3 regions of the Gordonia sp. 852002-50395_SCH5434458 genome follow, and region 2 is predicted to be linked to each of the others. Evidence: riboswitches for the same ligand, from Rfam matches in the RefSeq annotation. Region 2 holds a riboswitch; each other region holds the start of a gene.
The links. A riboswitch is a leader RNA that binds a small molecule or an ion and turns the genes downstream of it on or off. The one in region 2 is predicted to bind S-adenosylmethionine.
Positions count from the first base shown of each region.

Region 1: it holds a riboswitch for S-adenosylmethionine, as region 2 does, so the genes downstream of both, A5785_RS22135 (amino acid ABC transporter permease) here and A5785_RS07430 (bifunctional o-acetylhomoserine/o-acetylserine sulfhydrylase) in region 2, are expected to answer to the same signal.
Region 3: it holds a riboswitch for S-adenosylmethionine, as region 2 does, so the genes downstream of both, A5785_RS15740 (aminotransferase class V-fold PLP-dependent enzyme) here and A5785_RS07430 (bifunctional o-acetylhomoserine/o-acetylserine sulfhydrylase) in region 2, are expected to answer to the same signal.

Region 1 covers NZ_LZTC01000103.1:199-6,526, forward strand. The annotation lists gene A5785_RS22120 (hypothetical protein) at 1-473, opposite strand, end outside; gene A5785_RS22125 (gamma-glutamyltransferase family protein) at 823-2,784, shown strand; gene A5785_RS22130 (hypothetical protein) at 2,804-3,265, opposite strand; SAM riboswitch class IV at 3,426-3,543, shown strand; gene A5785_RS22135 (amino acid ABC transporter permease) at 3,566-4,564, shown strand; gene A5785_RS22140 (amino acid ABC transporter ATP-binding protein) at 4,645-5,385, shown strand; gene A5785_RS22145 (transporter substrate-binding domain-containing protein) at 5,474-6,328, shown strand, end outside.
Region 2 covers NZ_LZTC01000035.1:214,631-220,958, forward strand. The annotation lists gene metX (homoserine O-acetyltransferase MetX) at 1-578, opposite strand, end outside; gene A5785_RS07430 (bifunctional o-acetylhomoserine/o-acetylserine sulfhydrylase) at 608-1,930, opposite strand; SAM riboswitch class IV at 1,993-2,141, opposite strand; gene A5785_RS07435 (cutinase family protein) at 2,456-4,246, shown strand; gene A5785_RS07440 (MFS transporter) at 4,362-5,606, shown strand; gene bfr (bacterioferritin) at 5,680-6,165, opposite strand; gene A5785_RS22840 ((2Fe-2S)-binding protein) at 6,261-6,328, opposite strand, start outside.
Region 3 covers NZ_LZTC01000067.1:62,195-68,522, reverse strand. The annotation lists gene A5785_RS15755 (hypothetical protein) at 1-606, shown strand, start outside; gene A5785_RS15750 (phosphatase PAP2 family protein) at 618-1,805, shown strand; gene A5785_RS15745 (hypothetical protein) at 2,002-2,505, opposite strand; gene A5785_RS15740 (aminotransferase class V-fold PLP-dependent enzyme) at 2,502-3,830, opposite strand; SAM riboswitch class IV at 3,847-3,960, opposite strand; gene A5785_RS15735 (isochorismate synthase) at 4,127-5,227, shown strand; gene A5785_RS15730 (aspartate aminotransferase family protein) at 5,292-6,328, opposite strand, start outside.

The sequences.
Region 1 (6,328 bases), on a different contig from region 2:
TCACCGACGAGCATCCACAAGTACCCGCGTCGGATACCGTTCTGGCCGTCGCCCTTGACTCTGGATAGTTCTTCCTCAATCAGGGCCAGTCGGTTCGAATCATCAAGGACCGCTGAGGCATCTGCGAGCGTATCGACTCCGTGGCTGCTCAGGATTCGCGCGTACTCGATGGCCGCTCGGGCCTTCGTCACGCCGCCCCTCGTTGACGTTCGTTGTTTGTTGGTCAGGCTGATCAAGTCAGCCTCGTTCCATGCCTCAAGGCGCGACGCCGGGCCCGGATCCGAGGCGGGGACGGAAGTTGCGGGAATCAGTGGTGGATCTATGTCTCCAGCGGCGGCGAACCGGCGGACCAATGGTACGACGACTTTGTCGTAGTCTGCACTGATGCTCCACACTGCGTCGAGAATGCACAGAGAGATGCTGCTCCACCGGACCTTACGCGGTGTCGGGTTGAGTTCGATGATGCCGTCCACGACGCTATCGAGTTGGTCTAGGCGAGTGGCCACGATGGTCTCCAGTCCTGCAGCTTCGGTGCTGTCATCAATCTATCGATGGGACCGGCCGACGAATTACTGGAATGAAGAAAACGGTGTGACATGCGTCGATCGCGACACAAAGGCCGGAGCCCTACGAGCTTGTGCCTTTGCTGCCGCTGGCTGAGGTCGACAATCGCTCGTCCACTTGGCACGGCGACTCCAATCGTGCCGCGCATCCAGCATTGATCGCTGACATCGAACCAAACGTCGCATCGACTCGGGCGGTACACGCGAATGGACTCGTTAGTCCTTCAGTCGCGACCGGATGCTTCTACCCTTGACCCGTATGCGCCGTCCACCGCACCCCCGCCCGCTCCTCCGCGCCGCAGCGTTGGCCATCGCGCCTGCGCTGATCCTGACGGCCTGCTCGTCGACAAATGACGACGCCGCCCAACCGTCCGTCACCTGCGGCGAGATTCCGACGGGCACGCAGACCGACTCCAGCGCGGCGCCAAAGTCGTCGCAGGACATCTCGACACGACCCGAGGCCGCCACCGGCTATCGCACCGGGATGCAGCCCGTGCAGACCAACACCTATGCCGCGGCGACGGCCAATCCGCTCGCCACCAAGGCGGCCTGCGAGACGCTGCGGGACGGCGGTACCGCGGCCGACGCGCTCGTCACAGCGCAGATGGTGCTCGGCCTGGTCGAACCGCAGTCGTCGGGCATCGGTGGCGGGTCTTTCGCTCTCTACTACGACGCCGCCAAGCACAAGGTCACCGCTTTCGACGGCCGCGAGACAGCCCCGGCGGCGGCCACCGAGGACTACTTGCGCTACATCAGCCCCATTGATCAACGTGCACCCATCCCGAGCGCCCGCGCATCTGGCCGCTCCATCGGTGTGCCCGGCGCTGTGCGCATGCTGGAAGAGATCCACAAGGAACATGGCCGCACCGCCTGGAAGAACCTCTTCGATCCCGCGGTCAGCCTGTCCGACAACGGCTTCGACATTTCGCCGCGACTCGCCACCGCAATCTCCGAGTCGGCTGGCGACCTCAAGGCCGACGACGACGCGCGCTCGTACTTCCTCAATCCGGACGGCACACCGAAGACTGCTGGAACGCGACTGGCCAACCCCGCGTACGCGAAAACGTTGGGCGCGTTGGCAACCGACGGCGCTCAAGCGCTATACACCGGCTCGGTCGCCGATGCGATCGTCGCGAAGGCTGGCTCGACGTCGAACGGTATGACGCCGAGTCTCCTTACCGCCGACGACCTCAAGAACTACAAGGCAATGCGCCGCGAACCGGTCTCCACCGAGTACCGCGGGCATCGCATCGTGGCGATGCCAGGACCGTCGTCGGGTGGCATCACTGTCGCCGCGACGATGGGCATCCTCTCCAACTTCGACATTCCGTCGATGGGGCCGACCGGCGTCGACCGCGACGGCGGGCATCCGAATCCCGAAGCGGTGCATCTGATCAACGAGGCCGAACGCCTCGCCTATGCCGACCGTGACAAGTACATCGCCGATCCCGACTTCATCCCGTTGCCGGGCAAGGGTGTAGCGACGATGTTGGATCCGACCTACCTGAAACAGCGTGCGGCACTGATCAAACCGAACACGTCGCTGGGTAAGGCACAGCCCGGAGACCTCGGTGAGGTCCCGCTCGGTTCGTACACCGGCACAGAACACGGAACCAGCCACATCACCGTCGCCGACAAGTACGGCAACGTGGCGTCGATGACGACGACCGTCGAATCGGCGTTCGGCAGCTTCCATATGGTCGACGGCTTCATCCTCAACAATCAGCTCACCGACTTCTCCGCTGAGCCACGCGACGAGTCGGGAGCGCTTCTCGCCAACCGGGTTTCGCCGGGCAAGCGGCCGCGATCATCGATGGCCCCGACCCTCGTTATGCAGCCGGGAGCCAACGGTGCGCCGGACACCCTCAGCGCTGCTCTCGGCTCGCCCGGCGGCTCCGTGATCATCCAGTTCGTCGTGAAAACGCTTGTTGGAATGCTGGATTGGAAGCTGAACCCGCAGCAGGCCGTGTCGATGATCGACTTCGGTACGGCCAACACCCCGACGTCGAATGTCGGCGGCGAGCACCCGCTGGTCAACACTGCGAACGGCGGCGCCGACGATCCGCTCGTCAAGGGATTGCGCGAACGCGGAGAACAGGTGTCGGTCGACGATCAGTCCAGCGGGCTCAGCGCACTACAGCGCTCAGGCAACGGCTGGCTCGGCGGGGCCGATCCTCGCCGCGAGGGCGCCGTGATGGGCGACGACGCGTCGTTGAAGTGAGGTCGACGTCGGCGGGACGCTATTGATTCTCAACCGTCCGCGCCAGAATCCCGAGCGTCGCGCGTAGCCCGGCCTCGGGAATGATCGGGAACCGGCCTTTGATGTCCTCGTGGGTCACGCGGCTCCAGTCGTAGTACGACGTGACGAGCGTGCCGTCGTCAGTCGGTTCGAGTCGGTATCCGTAGCGGTGATCGAGGGGCGGTCGGACGGTGCCGATGATCGTCCATTCGACCCACCGGTTCTGCTCGTAGCCCGTGATGATCACCCTCACGTCGTACTTACCCATCGGAAGGTCGTTGAGCGATTCGCGATCCATGTGGACGACAAACTCATCGCCCACCGCGCCGACCGTCGACCCTTCCGCACTTTGCAGCATGCCTGAGCTGTCGATGGCGACGTGACCTTCTGGCGTGGTCAGAAGCTCAAAGATCGCCGACGGCTCGGCCTGGATCAAGCGGGTGATCTCGAATAGCTCGGTCATAAGGCTCTCCTCGTGTCGGCGTTGTGCCCACGATATGTGTTCCACCGCGGGGCACAGGGGCGACGCCTTCGCGAACAATCCGACCGTCCACTTCGCGACCCTAAGAATCGCGCAGATTCATACCCTCGGCGCGGCGTCGACCTGGCACTAACCTGGCGTCGGTTATGAGTGTCAGCGCCCAGCCCTGGCTTGCTGGCCGGCAACCCTCCGTCGTGGTGGGGTGCTCCAGGTGACAACCCGACGGAAGCAGGCGCTCGCCGCTGCCGTAACAACGACATCGAGGATTGAAGACCGATACCTGTGACCGCTGAACTTTCCGCTGCGCAGTCGCGTCCGCTGACCAGCGAACCGCGTGACGCAGAACTGCTTTCGGCCAAGCTGGTCAAGGCGCGCAAGCCCGGCCAGTGGGTGAGTAGCGCCGTGGTTCTCGTGCTTGCGGCAATGCTGGTGCACACGCTGATCACCAATCCGCGGTTCCAGTGGGATGTGGTCGGCGACTACTTCTTCCACGCATCAGTTCTGCGCGGCCTCGGCTTGACTTTGTGGCTGACTGCGTCAGTCATGGTGTGCGGCTTCGCATTGGGGATTCTGCTCGCCGTGATGCGCTTGTCGTCGAATCCCATCTTGTCGACGCTGAGCGCAGGCTACGTCTGGTTGATCCGATCTATTCCGCCGCTTGTCCAGTTGCTCTTCTGGTACGAGCTGGCCTCGCTGTATCCGCAACTGTCACTAGGGATTCCGTTCGGTCCGGAGTTCGTCAAAGCCGATACGGCGCACCTGTTCTCGGGCGTGCTGGCAGCGTTCGTCGCACTGACCCTGGACGTCGCGGCCTTCGCTGCCGAGATCGTGCGCGGGGGCATCCTCTCCGTCGACCGCGGTCAGGCGGAGGCCGCAGAAGCGTTGGGGCTCAGTCGGTATCGCATCTTCCGTCGAATCATCCTGCCGCAGGCCATGCCGGCGATCGTCCCGGCGTCGGGCAATCTGCTCATCGGTCTGCTCAAGGCGACGTCGATCGTCAGTGTGATCGCCGTCCAAGACCTGCTCTACTCCGTACAGCTGATCTACCAGCAGAACTACCTGATCCTGCCTCTGCTGTTGGTCGCGACCATCTGGTACATCATCGTCACCAGTGTGCTCTCGGTAGGGCAGTACTTCGTCGAACGTCACTACTCGCGTGGCAATCGCCGACCGCAACAAGGCTTCTGGACGACGGTCCGTGAGAACTTGCCGCTGTTCGGGCGAGTGCGTACCGACCTTCGCAGGTTTGATCGTCGTAACGAAGGTGCGGTGGGCGCGTGAGCTTTTCGACCACGCGCCGCGGGTACACCACGGCCGGGCATGACAATCACACCTACGACGAGACGCTACCTCTCGTCCGAATCCGAGGACTGCGCAAGAGTTTCGGACTCCACAAAGTCCTCGACGGCATCGACGTCGACGTCCCGCGTGGCACTGTAACCGTGCTGCTCGGACCGTCGGGCTCCGGCAAGTCGACGCTACTGCGCTGTATCAATCACCTCGAGAAGCCCGACAGCGGGTTCGTCGAGGTCGGCGGCGAGATCATCGGATACCGGCCGTCGTCGGGAAAGCTGCACGAACTGTCCCATCGTGAGATCGCGCGTCAGCGCGCCACCATCGGGATGGTCTTCCAGCAGTTCAACCTCTTCGGGCATATGACCGTGCAGCAGAACGTGATCGAAGGACGGTTGGCTGCGGGTATCCCGCGCGGCGAAGCTGTCGCACGAGCCGGCGATCTGCTCGAACGTGTCGGCATGGCTGGACGCGAAAGTGCCTACCCACGCCAGCTCTCCGGCGGTCAGCAGCAACGTGTCGCCATTGCCCGAGCCTTGGCGCTCAAGCCGCGCCTCATGCTGTTCGACGAACCGACAAGCGCGCTCGATCCTGAACTCGTCGGCGAGGTTTTGGCCGTGATCCGCGATCTCGCACGCAGCGGCATGACCATGGTGATTGTCACGCACGAGATCGGGTTCGCACGTGAAGTTGCCGACCAGGCGATCTTCCTCGACGGCGGGCGCATCGTCGAATCCGGGGTTCCCGCAGAGATTCTCGACGACCCGCAGCACGAGCGCACGAAAGCGTTTCTCTCCGCGGTGCTATGAGAGTACCCGTGCGAATGTGCACGATGGTCACCTCTGCGTGCCGTAACCAGTTACTACACAGAAGAATTCAGACAAGGGGACCAGAACGATGAAGAACCGCCCACGTATCCTCGCTATGTTGGCGTCCGGCGCAGTGGTCGGCAGTATCGTGTTGAGTGGCTGTGGCTCGTCGTCGGACGACACAGCGAACTCTGCAGAGGCGTCGGCCGTTCCGACACAGGACATCACCAGCAAGATCGCAAAGGACGACGCAATCAGCGCCGAACTGCCTGAGAGCGTGCGCTCTGCAGGAACCCTGACCGTCGGCACCACGCAGACACCCGGGACGTCGAACCTGCCGCACGGTGGTGTGGTCGACGACAAGAACGTCGGACTCGATCTCGATTTGCGTGACGCGATCGGCAAGGTCCTCGGTGTCAACTGGAACGTCGAGTACGGAACATTCGCCTCGATCATCCCCGGCGTCCAGAACGGGAAATACCAAGTAGGACAGGCGAACTTCGGAGTCACAGCCGAACGTGAGAAAGTCCTCGACTTCTCGACCTACCTCAACGACGGACAGGGCTTCCTCGGCTCGAAACGCGTTGACCTGCAGAAGGTCTCGACCATCACCGATGTGTGCGGTTACACCATCGCGACCACTCCCGGATCGACCTTTCAGACACTGCTGAGCTCGCACGTCGACGACTGCGCCAAGATCGGCAAGAAGCCCTGGACCGTCCAGTATTTTAACGACACGGCGCCCATCTTCCTGGGTCTGGCCAACGGCAAGGTCGAACTGTTCTTCGGTCCGGTACTGAGCCTGAAGTACGACGAGAAGCACGTCGAGGGCACCAAGTTCCTCGGCCAGATCAGTTCCACACCAGTCGGATTCGTCACCGCCAAGAACGCGGGCCTGGCCAAGCCGATCTCCGATGCCGTGAACAAGCTGATCGAGACCGGC
Region 2 (6,328 bases):
CGAGCGCCGACGGCGAGCACGAGTGCGCTTCGAACCCGTTCGGGGTACTCGATGATCCACTCGAGTGCGCGTGCGCCGCCCATCGAGCCGCCCACAACCGCGCCGATGCTCTCGATGCCCAGATGATCCATCAGTGCGACTTCGGCGCGGACCTGATCGAGCACGGTGAGTTGCGGGAAGCTCGAACCCCACGGTCGGCCGGTGGGGTCCAGCGATGCGGGCCCGGTCGATCCACGGCATCCGCCGAGCACGTTTGCCGAGATGACGCACCATTCGTCGGTGTCGACTGCCGCGCCGGGACCGATCAGACCGTCCCACCAGCCGGGGGAGGGATGAGCAGCATCGGCGGGTCCGGTCACGTGTGAATCGCCGGTCAGGGCGTGCAGCGTGAGGATGACGTTGTCGCGAGCAGGCGACAGTTTTCCCCACCGCTGAAAGGCGAGGGTCACGTCGTCGATCTGCTCACCGTTGTCGAGTGAGATCGACCCGAGACGGGCGCTGAGCATCTGGCCGTCCGGGGCGTTCTCCCAGTCCGGCCGTTGCTCTGTATCCGTCTGCGGGTCGATGCTCACCGACACAGGTGTCCTCGCTCCTTGCTCTGCGTTGTCTACTTGGCTGCTTCGAAACCCCGGTCGAGGTCAGCGAGGATGTCGTCGATTCCCTCGATGCCCACCGCGAGGCGGACGAGGCCGGGGGTGACACCCGCGGCGAGTTGCTCCTCGGGGGTCAGCTGGCTGTGGGTGGTCGATGCGGGGTGGATCACCAGTGAGCGCACATCACCGATGTTGGCGACGTGGCTGTGCAGTGTGAGCGCCTCGACGAACCGCTTGCCCGCGTCGACGCCGCCTGCGATCTCGAACCCGATGACAGCGCCCTGCCCCTTCGGTGCGAGCTCCTGGCCGCGCTTGTACCAGGGCGACGACGACAGTCCGGCGTAGTAGACCTCCTCGACCTGCGGGTTGTCGTTGAGGTACTCGGCGACGCGCTGCGCGTTGGCGACGTGACGCTCGACGCGCAGGCTCAAGGTCTCGAGACCCTGTGCGAGCAGGAACGCGTTGAACGGCGAGATGGCTGCGCCGGTGTCGCGGAGCAACTGCACACGTGCCTTGAGTGCGTACGCGGGAGCGCCGAGATCGGCGAAGACCGCACCGTGGTAGCTCGGGTCGGGCGTGGTGAAACCGGGGAAGAGGTCTTTGCCGTCGCGCTGTACACGCCAGTCGAAGGTGCCGCCGTCGATGATCACGCCGCCGATCGCGGTGCCGTGCCCACCGATGTACTTGGTGGCCGAGTGCACGACGATGTCGGCGCCATGCGCGAGCGGGTTGAGCAGATACGGGGTGGCGACGGTGTTGTCGACGATGAGCGGCACGCCGTTGCGATGTGCAACCTCCGAGATGCCCTCGATGTCGAGGATCTCGTTGTTCGGGTTGGAGATCGACTCGCCGTAGAACGCGCGCGTGTTGTCGCGCACCGCGGCCTGCCACGAGTCGAGATCTTCCGGATCCTCGACGAACGTGACCTCGATGCCGAGCTTGGGCAGCGTGTAGTGGAAGAGGTTGTACGTTCCGCCGTAGAGGCGCGGACTCGACACGACGTGCCCGCCGTTCTCGACGATGTTGAGGATCGAGTATGTCTCCGCAGCCTGACCCGACGCGACGAGCAGCGCCGCGACACCGCCCTCGAGAGCGGCGAGACGCTGCTCGACGACATCCTGTGTCGGATTCATCAGGCGCGTGTAGATGTTGCCTGGCTCGGCGAGGCCGAACAGATTCGCGGCATGGGTGGTGTCGTTGAACGTGTACGACGTGGTCTGGTAGATCGGCAGAGCGCGGGCGTTGGTCGCCGCGTCGGCTGTCTGGCCTGCGTGAATCTGCTTGGTCTCGAAACTCCAGTTGTCGGCTGGATTCTGGTCGACGTCGACGTCAGACATTGAATACGCATCACTTTCTACGGTCGGCAGGGCACGACGACCCTGTTGGGGTCCGACCTTCGGACCCGCGCTTGCTGGGGACCCGAAACCATCATCGACGAAGGATCGTCGCAGAACGGGGTCCCACAACCCGGTCATCACCCGGAGCACCCCACCGCGGTTGGAGGGTTGCCGATCAGCGAGCCGGGGCTTTGCGCTGATACTCATGACCTGGCGTCAAGGATATAACACGGCCGAAATGAAGTGAGAACCCTCCGACGCAGCCTGGTTCTTGGGGTGGACAAGGCATCGCTGCGGCGACATTGCGTGCGGGCGTCGAAAAGGCCGCGATTGAGGGTCTCTCGTGTAGTCCGAACAGTCGAATTTGGCGTCCATCGTCGTCGGTTCGCTGTTCGACCGTCGGATTCTGCTGTGGCGTGGGTCACGAAATTCTACGATCCGAACATTCGCGAGTAACTCGGCCGGAGCGGAACGCCGACGACTCGCGGCGACGCGGTACAGATCGTCCGGATTGGTGGAGAACGCATGGGTGGTCACTTCGGTTTCCGGCGATCGATCACTGCGGCGAGCACACTCGGACTCGCCGCAGTCGCAGCGGTTCTCCTCGCCATAGGTCAAACCTCCGGCGCGGGTGTCGCGCGGGCCGAGACCGCCGACAATTGCGGCAACGGCGCACTCGTCTTCGTCGGTGGTACGTGGGACCCCCAGGGACATCTGCTCGACGGCGTCACGCGCCAACCCCAATATGCCGGCTACACCGTCGAGCGCGTCGAGTATCCGGCGTCGATCTGGCCGTTGGGTGCCTTCGGATTCGACGACAGTCAGTCGCAGGGCGTCGCGGCAACGATGTCGACTGTGGCGAATTATCAGGCGCAGTGTGATGGCAAACCCGTCGTGATCGTCGGGTACTCGCAGGGCGCAGGAATCGGCGGCGACGTACTCACAGATATCGGCACCGGCAACACGTCTGGCTACGAGATCTCATCGACCGGCGTGTCCGGACTGCTCTACTCCGATCCGCGGCAAGCGGGAACTCTCTACGGACAGGGCATCGAACGCGTCCTGATCGGCGTGATCCCCGGACTGACCATGGCAGGCGGACGCGACGTCGACGACTTCGGCGGGATTCCGGTGACCACCGTGTGCTTCACGGGCGATCCGATCTGCGATCTTCCCGATCCGCTTCACGACCCGATCGGGGCCCTCGACGGCCTCGCGGGCTACTGGGTCAAGCACGGTCTGTATCCGCTCTACATGTATCTGCCAGCCACCAACGGAGCCCTGTGGGACGCCTGGGGAGTCAAGCCGTTGGACTGCCAGGACACCACCGCTGAGGTCAACACCTGCCAGCTCGTCGTGCCGTCGTCGGCATGGGTTCTCACCCAGCAGTTCGTCGACAAGCTCGGTCTCGGCTGGACCGTGCCCGACCTCGTGAGCAAGCGGTGGAAGTTCCCGGACATCCTCGGCATCACACTGGCCGACTTCCAGCCGCCGATCCGGTGGGCCATGGGTTGGTTCCCGCAGTTGCCCGACCTCGGCTACGGCGGGGTGCTCACCGACGTCTACACGTTCCAGAACATGGCACAGGGGCTGTTCACGTGGAACCCGGTGCTCTGGGGTCAGGGCGTCGACGCGTTGCGGACCACTGTCAGGAGCATCGCGTCGATGCCGGTGAACTTCGGAAAGTTCTGGGCCTACACACTGACCGGCCGCGATGTCACCGGCATTCCCGGACCCGCGTACCGACCGTCGCTGGTCGCGTTCGAAGAGCGGCTCGCGTCGCTGCGCACCCCGACGACCACCAGCCAGACCGCGTCGGTGGCGGCGCTGTCAGCATCGGAGAAGATTGCCGACGCCCCGGGGGCCGTGGACACCGCGAAGACTCTCGGCGGGCCCGAAGCGCGCAGTGCCTCGGGTACTGATGGAATCTCCGGCGGGGGAATCTCCGGCCGACAAGGCGTCGACGATCCTGTCGGCTCGGGTGGCGCAGGCACAGGTGACGGGACCGGTACCGAAGCTGCGTCGACGCCTCCTGCCGGCAGCGGCTCACTGCAAACACAGGCGCCGCTCGGCGGCTCTTCGCAGCCGGTTGAGGCTCCCGGCGGCGCGCATGCGCCGAAGCCTGGACCAGGAGAGTCGACACCGGAGAAGCCTGCACCCGAGAAGCCGACGCCGGAGCAGTCAACATCGGAGCAGTCGACATCGGGGGAGTCGACACGCGACAAGTCGACATCTGACGAGTCGACACCCGGTGCGTCGACGCAGCAGCAGGGTGCCACCCCGAAATCAACGACGGCGGGCGCACCCGCCGCCTGACTCGGAACCCCTGCGCAGGCGGGGTGTGAACGATGTCACCGTCGACGACGGAATCACGCCCACTGGCGTGCTCGTTGCAGCGTGAATGTCCTCAACCGCCCCAACCGAGACGAACATGGCCGGGACCAGCAGTAACGTGGTCCACTCCAACACAACTCGTCGGTTCGCCATGCTGGCGATGGCGCTGGGCGGGTTCGGGATCGGCACCACGGAGTTCGTCGCGATGGGCTTACTGCCGAACATCGCGTCCTCGGTGCATGTCTCCGAGCCGACTGCGGGCTACGTCGTCTCGGCCTACGCACTCGGGGTGGTGGTCGGGGCGCCTCTCATCGCCGCACTGACCGCGCGGATGTCTCGTCGCACGCTGTTGATCGGGTTGATGGTGGCTTTCACGGTCGGCAATGCGGCCACTGTGTTGGCGCCCGACTTCGGGACGCTGATGGTCGCGAGATTCGTGGCCGGACTGCCGCATGGCGCGTACTTCGGCGTCGCTGCTCTCGTCGCGGCGCACCTGGCCGGACCTCGTAACCGTGCCAAGGCCGTCGGGCTGGTTCTCCTCGGATTGTCCGTAGCCAATGTCCTGGGTGTGCCGTTGGCGACCTGGCTCGGCGAAAGTCTGGGTTGGAGAGCAGCTTTCGTTGTCGTGGTGGTCATCGGCATCGTGACGATCGGCGCGCTGTTCATCACGTTGCCCGCACTCGACGACATGGCCGTCACCAATCCGATGACCGAACTCGGCGCACTCACGAGGCCTCAGGTGTGGTTGACGCCGGCGATCGGCTTCGTCGGCTTCGGCGGGATGTTCGCGTTCTACACGTACCTCAACACTGCGCTGACGAGCCTCACGGGCATCTCGGTCGGTTGGGTTCCGGTGGTGTTGATGGTCTTCGGTGTCGGCATGGTGGTCGGCAACCTGGTCGGCGGTGCTGCCGCCGATTCACACGTGCCGCGCGCGATTCTCGTGGGACTCGTCGCGACCGCGGTGGTGCTCGGATTGTTTGCCGCACTCGTCACATCGCCGTGGGCGGCCGTTCCATTGACGTTCCTCGTCGGGGTCAGCGCGACGGCGATGGTTCCCGCACTGCAAACCCGCCTGATGGACGTGGCCGAAGACGCTCAGACGCTCGCCGCGGCGCTCAACCATTCGGCACTCAACATTGCGAACGCACTCGGCGCGTGGCTCGGCGGCGTTGTCATCGCCGCAGGTCTCGGGTACCGCGCGCCGTCGGTTCTCGGGGCAGGACTCGCGGTTGCCGGGATCGTCGTACTGGGTGTGGCGCTGGCTGTCGCCCGGCGCACGGCCGCTCGCCACACAGCGGCATCGACTCAATCGGCATCGACTCAAGCGGCATCAACCTAAGCGACTTCACCTTCAGCGACATCGACCCCGGCACCTGTTGGTACCGGGGTCGATGTCGGAGTGAGTGGCTGGATCAGCCGACGTCGGGAGGCGTGGCGATCGTCTTCGACAGGTAGAGCGGCTCACCGAGCTTGTCGAGCAGCTCGAGCTGCGTCTCCAGATAGTCGATGTGGTGCTCCTCGTCCTTGAGGATCTCCTCGAAGATCTTGGCTGTCGTGATGTCCTGCTTCTCGCGGCACAGCACGATGCCCGGCTTCAGACGGTTGACCACCTCGATCTCGATCGCGAGGTCGGACTCGAACTGCTCACGGAGAGTCTGGCCGATGCGGAGCGGCAGCAGCTTCTGATAGTTGGGCAGACCTTCCAGGAAGAGGATGCGATCGGTCAGGATCTCCGCGTGGGTCATCTCTTCGATCGATTCGGCCCTCGTCTTCGAGGCGAGCTCGGTCAAGCCCCAGTTGTCCTGCATTTTTGAGTGCAAGAAGTACTGGTTGATGGCGGTGAGTTCACTGGTCAATTGCTCGTTGAGTAGAGCGATGACCTCATCGTCTCCACGCATGGCATACCTCCGGTTCGGACTGATTGTGACAGTGAACCTAGCACGCCAAAAGACCCCGTGGGGAATATCCGCACGGGGTGTTTTCGCAGGTCAGGCTAGGCTGCGCTAGTTGTGGCGACCCTTCCTGCGGTGCGCGAGGCGACGATCTGGGTGAGTCGTTCGA
Region 3 (6,328 bases), on a different contig from region 2:
TGTCTGGCGGCCGGGGACGGCACCAAACCGGTTCAACGGGAAAGGGTCAAGAACGCCTTCGCCGTGAACGTCAGCCCTGAGCTGACCACCTTCGCGAAGTCGTTGAGTCCGTCGAGTGACGACTGTCGCCCGCTGGCAGGCTTGAGCCTGGACGAGGCCATCGTCTACGTCGGCGCGACGCATGGATCGACGCTGCCGAAATCGCAACAGGCGTCGTTTGCGGCGAGCGTCAAGAGCGTCCGAGCCAACCTACACAAGGTGTACCTCAGCAACGCATTCGTCCCGAAGGACAAGGACGAGCTGATCGGCGTATTCGAAAAGGTGGCGGGTCTGCCGATCATCGGCGGCCCTGGCCTGACCTATGCTGCCGGAGTGCTGCAGAACCTCAGTGCCGGCGGCGAACTCAGCCACTACATCCCATTGTCGGATGTCTCGGTCAACGCCGTGTTCAACGGGGGCCGTGCCGTCAACGATCTCCGAACTTTCAAAGCAACACCCGAATGGGCGCTTGCGAGCGCACAGGGTGCTACAAAAGCGTTGTGCCGCACCACCGATGAAGGTAAGCCCTACCCGGGCGCCGACAAGACCGTCTACCTGGGCAAGTAAGGAAACACTCGATGTCATCGATCCACATTCCCGTCAGATCGCTCAGGCGCGTCGTCGCGGCCACCGCTCTGACCGCCTGCGCACTCCTCGGCGCACAGGTACCCACGGCCGTCGCGGCGCCGCCTCGACCCAACCCGACGCCGTTCCCCGCGGGTGCGATCGCGACGGTGTACCAGTCCGACGTCCACGGCTCTGACGTCATCTATTGGCCAGTGATCTCGAGCTTCACCGACATTCGCAATAACCACCCCGACACGATCGCCGAGAACTCGGACAGGGCCGCGGCGATCAATCAGTCGGCGAAGAACGATCCGGCACGTCAGAAGCGGGCACTCGACGACGGCTACGCGATTGACAGCTTGTCGCAGACGCAGCTCTACACAATGTCGGATGCGTTCGGCACCAACCTCGGTAGAGATTTCCGTCAGGCCCTTGCTGACAAACGACTGCCCAAGGTCTCGGCTCTGCTCGACACACTATTCGCCCGGGGCCAAGGCATCGCTGCGTCCACGGCGGTCGAGAAGGCCCTGTCTGACAACGACCGTCCGTATGTGGCCGAACCCGACCGCATCACGGTGTACAACCGGCCCGGCAGGTCCAAGAGCGACGTGCAGTCCAGCGGCTCGTCGTACCCGTCCGGGCACACCGCCTCGGCAATGATCCGCACCGGGCTGCTCGCATTGATGATTCCCGAACTCGCACCACAGTTCCTCGCGCGCGGCAGCGAGGCCGGCTACAACCGCGTCGTCCTCGGCGTGCACTACCCGCTCGACGTGATCGCCGGACGCATGGTCGCCGACGCCGCCGTCGCCGACAGATACGCCGACCCACGCTTCCGCCCACTGATCGTGGCCGCCGGACAGGAACTCCGCGCAGAACTCGAATGGCGTTGCCGCGCAGCACTATCGACGTGCATCGCGCGCGACACACCCTATCGCAGCACACCCGACGCACTGGCCGACTACAACAAGCGCATGTCCTACGCACTCTCGCGCATCGGCTCGCCGAGTGCAGCGTTCGTCGTACCGCCCGCAGCCGTCGACCTCGTGCTGCGCGCACATCCTCGCCTCACCCGCGCACAAGCAGCCGACCTACTGCGACGCACCGCGTATCCCGCCGGATACCCACTCGACGACCAACGCCCCGGCGCACAGTCGTGGCAGCGCCTCAACCTCGCCCGCGCCTACGCCGCCCGCTGATCGAACCCCACCCGCCGAGCCACCCCGCTGATCGAGCTTGCTACCCGCTGATCGAGCCCACTCCGCTGATCGAGCTTGTCGAGATCACCGCCCGCCGACCGAGCCAATCCGCTGATCGAGCCCCACCCGCTGATCGAGCTTGTCGAGATCACCACCCGCTGATCAGCTTGTTACCCGCTGATCGAGCTTGTCGAGATCACGCAGCCCGGCGAGACTCGAACTGCGGCAGCACCTCTGCGCGCACGCGGTGCTCGGTGGCCGAGCCGTCGATCGGCACGATGAGCACGGCGTCGGCGACCTCTGCCGCGTAGATGTCTCGGATCAGTGTGGCCAGGCCGTGCGGGGTGCCGACGTAGCGCACGGTCTCTGCGCGATCCCCCACGGACGTCACCGCCGAGCCGGCAGCCGACACCGAGGCGACAGACGCGCGCGCCGACCCCGGATGCGGTGCGATCGCAACCTCGACAGCCAGTGCTACCGAGAAGTTCGCGGTGTCACGGGTGCCGGCCCGCAGTAGCGAGCGAGTGCGCTGGGCGTCGCGCAGCGTCGAACGTCGCACGACGATCGGCAGTTCGGCGGCACCGGCGTCGCCGACGATCGCAACCCGCAGCGCCGGGCGGCCGATGGTGATGACGCCGGTGTCGGCAGCAAGGAGCTGGTCGGCGAGAACGTCTGTCGGAGAACTCGATTGGATCGTCACGAGTGTGCCTTTCGGTGGTGGATGTCGGGGGCGTCGGCGCTGCGATCGCTCAGGCAGCGCAGCGCGTGGAGCAGGCGGTCGACGTCGTCGGACGAGCTGCCGAGTCCGAAGCTCGCGCGTACGGCGCCGTCGGGATAACCGAGTCGGTCGAGAAGCGGGTGAGCGCAGAACTTTCCGTCGCGCACACCGATGCCGTGTTCCGAACTCAGGTACTCCGCCACCTCGCGCGGGCTATGGCCGTCGACGGTGAAGCCTGCGATGCCGACGCGCTCGAGGCCGTCGTCGAAGACACGAAGGGGGGTGACTCCGTCGATCTCGGCGAGTCCGGCGTCGAGTTGTGCGCACAGGTACGCCTCGTGCGCGCCGATCCACTCGTGTCCGAGATCGGTGATCGCGTCGCATGCGGCAGCAATCGCGATGGCGCCCAACACATTAGGAGATCCCGCTTCGTGACGCGCTGCACCCGTGTGCCACGACACCGACGCGCAACCGGCCTCGACGTCGACGTCTGCCGTTGCACCGCCGCCCGCCAGATACGGCTGCGCGGCGTCGAGCCAGTCGGTGCGTCCGATCAGCACACCCGCGCCGAACGGCGCGTAGAGCTTATGGCCCGAGAAGACGAGGTAGTCGATGCCGTGGCTGACGATCGACACCGGGCGATGCGCGACGAGTTGTGCGGCGTCGACGAGGATTCGGGCGCCGTGCCGGTGCGCAATCGATGCGAGTCGCGAGATCGGGAGGACCTCGCCGGTCACGTTCGACGCCGCGGTCACCGCAAGTAGCGCGGCGGGCTTGGCTGCGAGTTCGCGCTCGACGGCGGCGAGAGTCTCATCGATGGTCGACGCAACTTCGACGATGCGTGTCCACTTGTCTTTGCGTTCGACCCATGGAAGCAGGTTCGCGTGGTGCTCGATGTCGAGAACGACAACGTCGCCAGGCGTCACATGCGCCGCGAGGTTGATCGCGTCGGTGGTGTTGCGAGTGAACACGACGGCGTCGTCGGCGCGACCACGGACAAAGCGTCGAACGGTCTCGCGGCACTCCTCGTAGCGACGCGTCGTGACCTGCGACAGATGTCCCGCGCCGCGGTGCACGCTGGCGTAGGTGCTCAGCGAGTCGGCGACGGCATCAGCCACCGCGCTGAGTGCGGGGGCGCTGGCCGCGTAGTCGAAGTTGGCGTAGCGCACCGTCGTACCGTCGGAAAGCGGCGCGCATTCGGCGGCGCCGACGACGTCGGCGAGTGGGGCGATAGTTGGGGTCTGCGCAGGCGAAACAGCCTTGGCCTGCGAGAACTCGGTGTGCGAACGGGTGACGACAGCAGTCATCGAATAGTCTCCTTGGAATCCACGCTTGCCGTACCCACCCTGGGCACGGCCAGGTCGTCACCCGGAGCACCCCACCGCGGAGGAGGGTTGCCGACCAGCTAGCCGGGGCTTGTCGCTGGCACTCATGACCTGTTCCAAGGATCACCGACGCGACGCTGAGCTGTCAACTTTCACTCAGCGTGCACGAAAGGCGGCCGAGGGTGCGATCGCCGAGCGTGTTATCGAGCCCGATTCTGCGCGCCGGCCGCGCCGGTCTGTGCGCGGTTGCGCTTCCACGCAACCGGTAGCGTGAATCCATGCCAGCTTCGGAGGTCTTCGTCCTGTCCAGGCCGCACGGCACCGTTCGAGCGCGTGGCGCTTCCGCGGGATTCACCGACGCCACCGAGGCTGCCGAGGCGTTGCGTTCCGGGCGCATCGGCGCCGTCACCGGGGCGATCGGGTTCACAGCCGCCGACGACGCCGCGCTGCTGGTTCCCGAAACCATCACGCACAGCGGTTCGGCGATCGTGGGGCAAGCGCCGGAGCCTGCTCACGCCGAGCGCGTCACATTGATTCCCGACGCCGCGACGCATCGGGACCGGGTCGCACGTGCCATCGACGAGATCGACGCGGGGGCGTTGTCGAAGGTCGTGCTCGCGCGCGCCGTCGAATTCGATGTCGAACCTCCCGTCGACCCGGACCGACTTCTCGAAGCCCTGGCGTACGGAAACGCCGAGCACTCTGCGTTTCTCGTCGACCTCAGCGTCGACGAGCACACCGACCCGCGCGCTCGATGGCTCATCGGAGCTAGCCCAGAAGTGTTGCTGCGCAAGCAAGGTCTCGAGGTTACGTGCCGCCCCTACGCGGGATCGGCGGCGCGCTCAGCAGACCCCGACGTCGACCATGCTGCCGGCCGGGTACTGCTCGCCTCGACGAAGGACCGGGCCGAGCACGCGTTCGTCGTCGACCATCTCCGCGACGCGCTCGAGCCGATCTGTCGCGAACTCGACGTGCCCGATCAGCCTTCGCTGGTCTCAACCGGCGAGATGTGGCACCTCGCGACAGCGATTCGCGGCGTGCTGAGCGATCCGACGATCACCGCACTCGACCTCGCACTGCTGCTGAGCCCGAACCCTGCGGTGTGCGGAACACCGGGAGATGTTGCAGCACAGTTCATCTCGAATCACGAGGAGCGTCGTGGATTCTACGCGGGCGCCGTCGGATGGTCGGGCTCCGCGGGCGACGGCGAGTGGATGGTGACGATCCGTTCGCTCGAACTGTCCGACGATCGTCGTCACGTCCACACCTGGGCAGGCGGCGGCATCGTCGCCGGGTCGGAGCCGCAGGCAGAGCTCGACGAGACGTCGGCGAAGCTCGCGACCGTCCTGCGCGCGCTCGGCGTCGTCGAGCTCGGTTGACGTCGGGGTAGTGGGTGCGTGCCCGCGTCGTGGAGCCCACACCCCCGCGCCGAACCACCCGCACTCAGAGCGACGCGGCGAGGGAGTCGGTCAGGATGTCGAGGCCCTGGTGCAGTTCGTCGTCGCTGATCGTCAGCGGCGGGGCGATGCGGAAGATGCCGCCCATGCCGGGTAGCTGGACGATGTTCATGTGCAGTCCGCGCTCGAGGCAGGCTGCAGTCACCTTGGCACCCAACGCATCTGCGGGAGTGCGCGACGCCTTGTCGGTCACGAGTTCGACGCCCTGCAGCAGCCCGCGGCCCCGGACGTCGCCGACAACCTCGACGTCGTCGCGCAGCCCGATCAGCCTCTCGCGCAGAACATCTCCGAGCTTGGCGGCACGCTCGACGAGCCCCTCCCGTTCGATCACGTCGAGCACCGTGAGGGCGACGGTCGCGGCGAGCGGATCCGACGCATGGGTCGTGTAGAAGAGGAATCCTCGCTCGGCACAACGGTCTTCGATCTCCGCACTCGTCACGACGGCTGCCACGGGTAGGCCCGCGCCGAGAGTCTTCGAGAGTGTGAGGATGTCCGGGGCAACTCCGTCGCGCTCGAACGCATACATGGTACCGGTACGGCCGAGTCCGGTCTGCGCCTCGTCGAGGATCAGCAGCATGCCCCGGTCGTCGCACATCTGCCGCAGCCGCGCGAGGTAGCCCTCGGGCAGCTCGATGATGCCACCCGACGACAAGATCGGTTCGACGATGCACGCGGCGAGCGAGCCGTTCGACTGCGTGTCGACGGCCGCGAACCCATACTCCAGTTCGGCTTCCCAGTCGTAGGACCCGTCGGCGTTGCGGAACGGCGAGCGGTAGGCGTTCGGGGTGGGAAGCGTGAAGTTGCCCGGCAGCGTCGGGCCGTAGCCGCGTCGACCCGCCGAGAACGTGGCAGCCGCTGCGCCAGAGGTCATTCCGTGCCACGACCGGTCGAACGAGACGATCTCGTACCGGCCGGTGGCGAGTTTGGCCATCTTGATCGCCGCCTCATTCGATTCGGCTCCCGTGGTCAACAGCACTGTGCGCGTGAGGTTGTCGGGCAGCGTCGTCGACAGCCGCGAAGCAA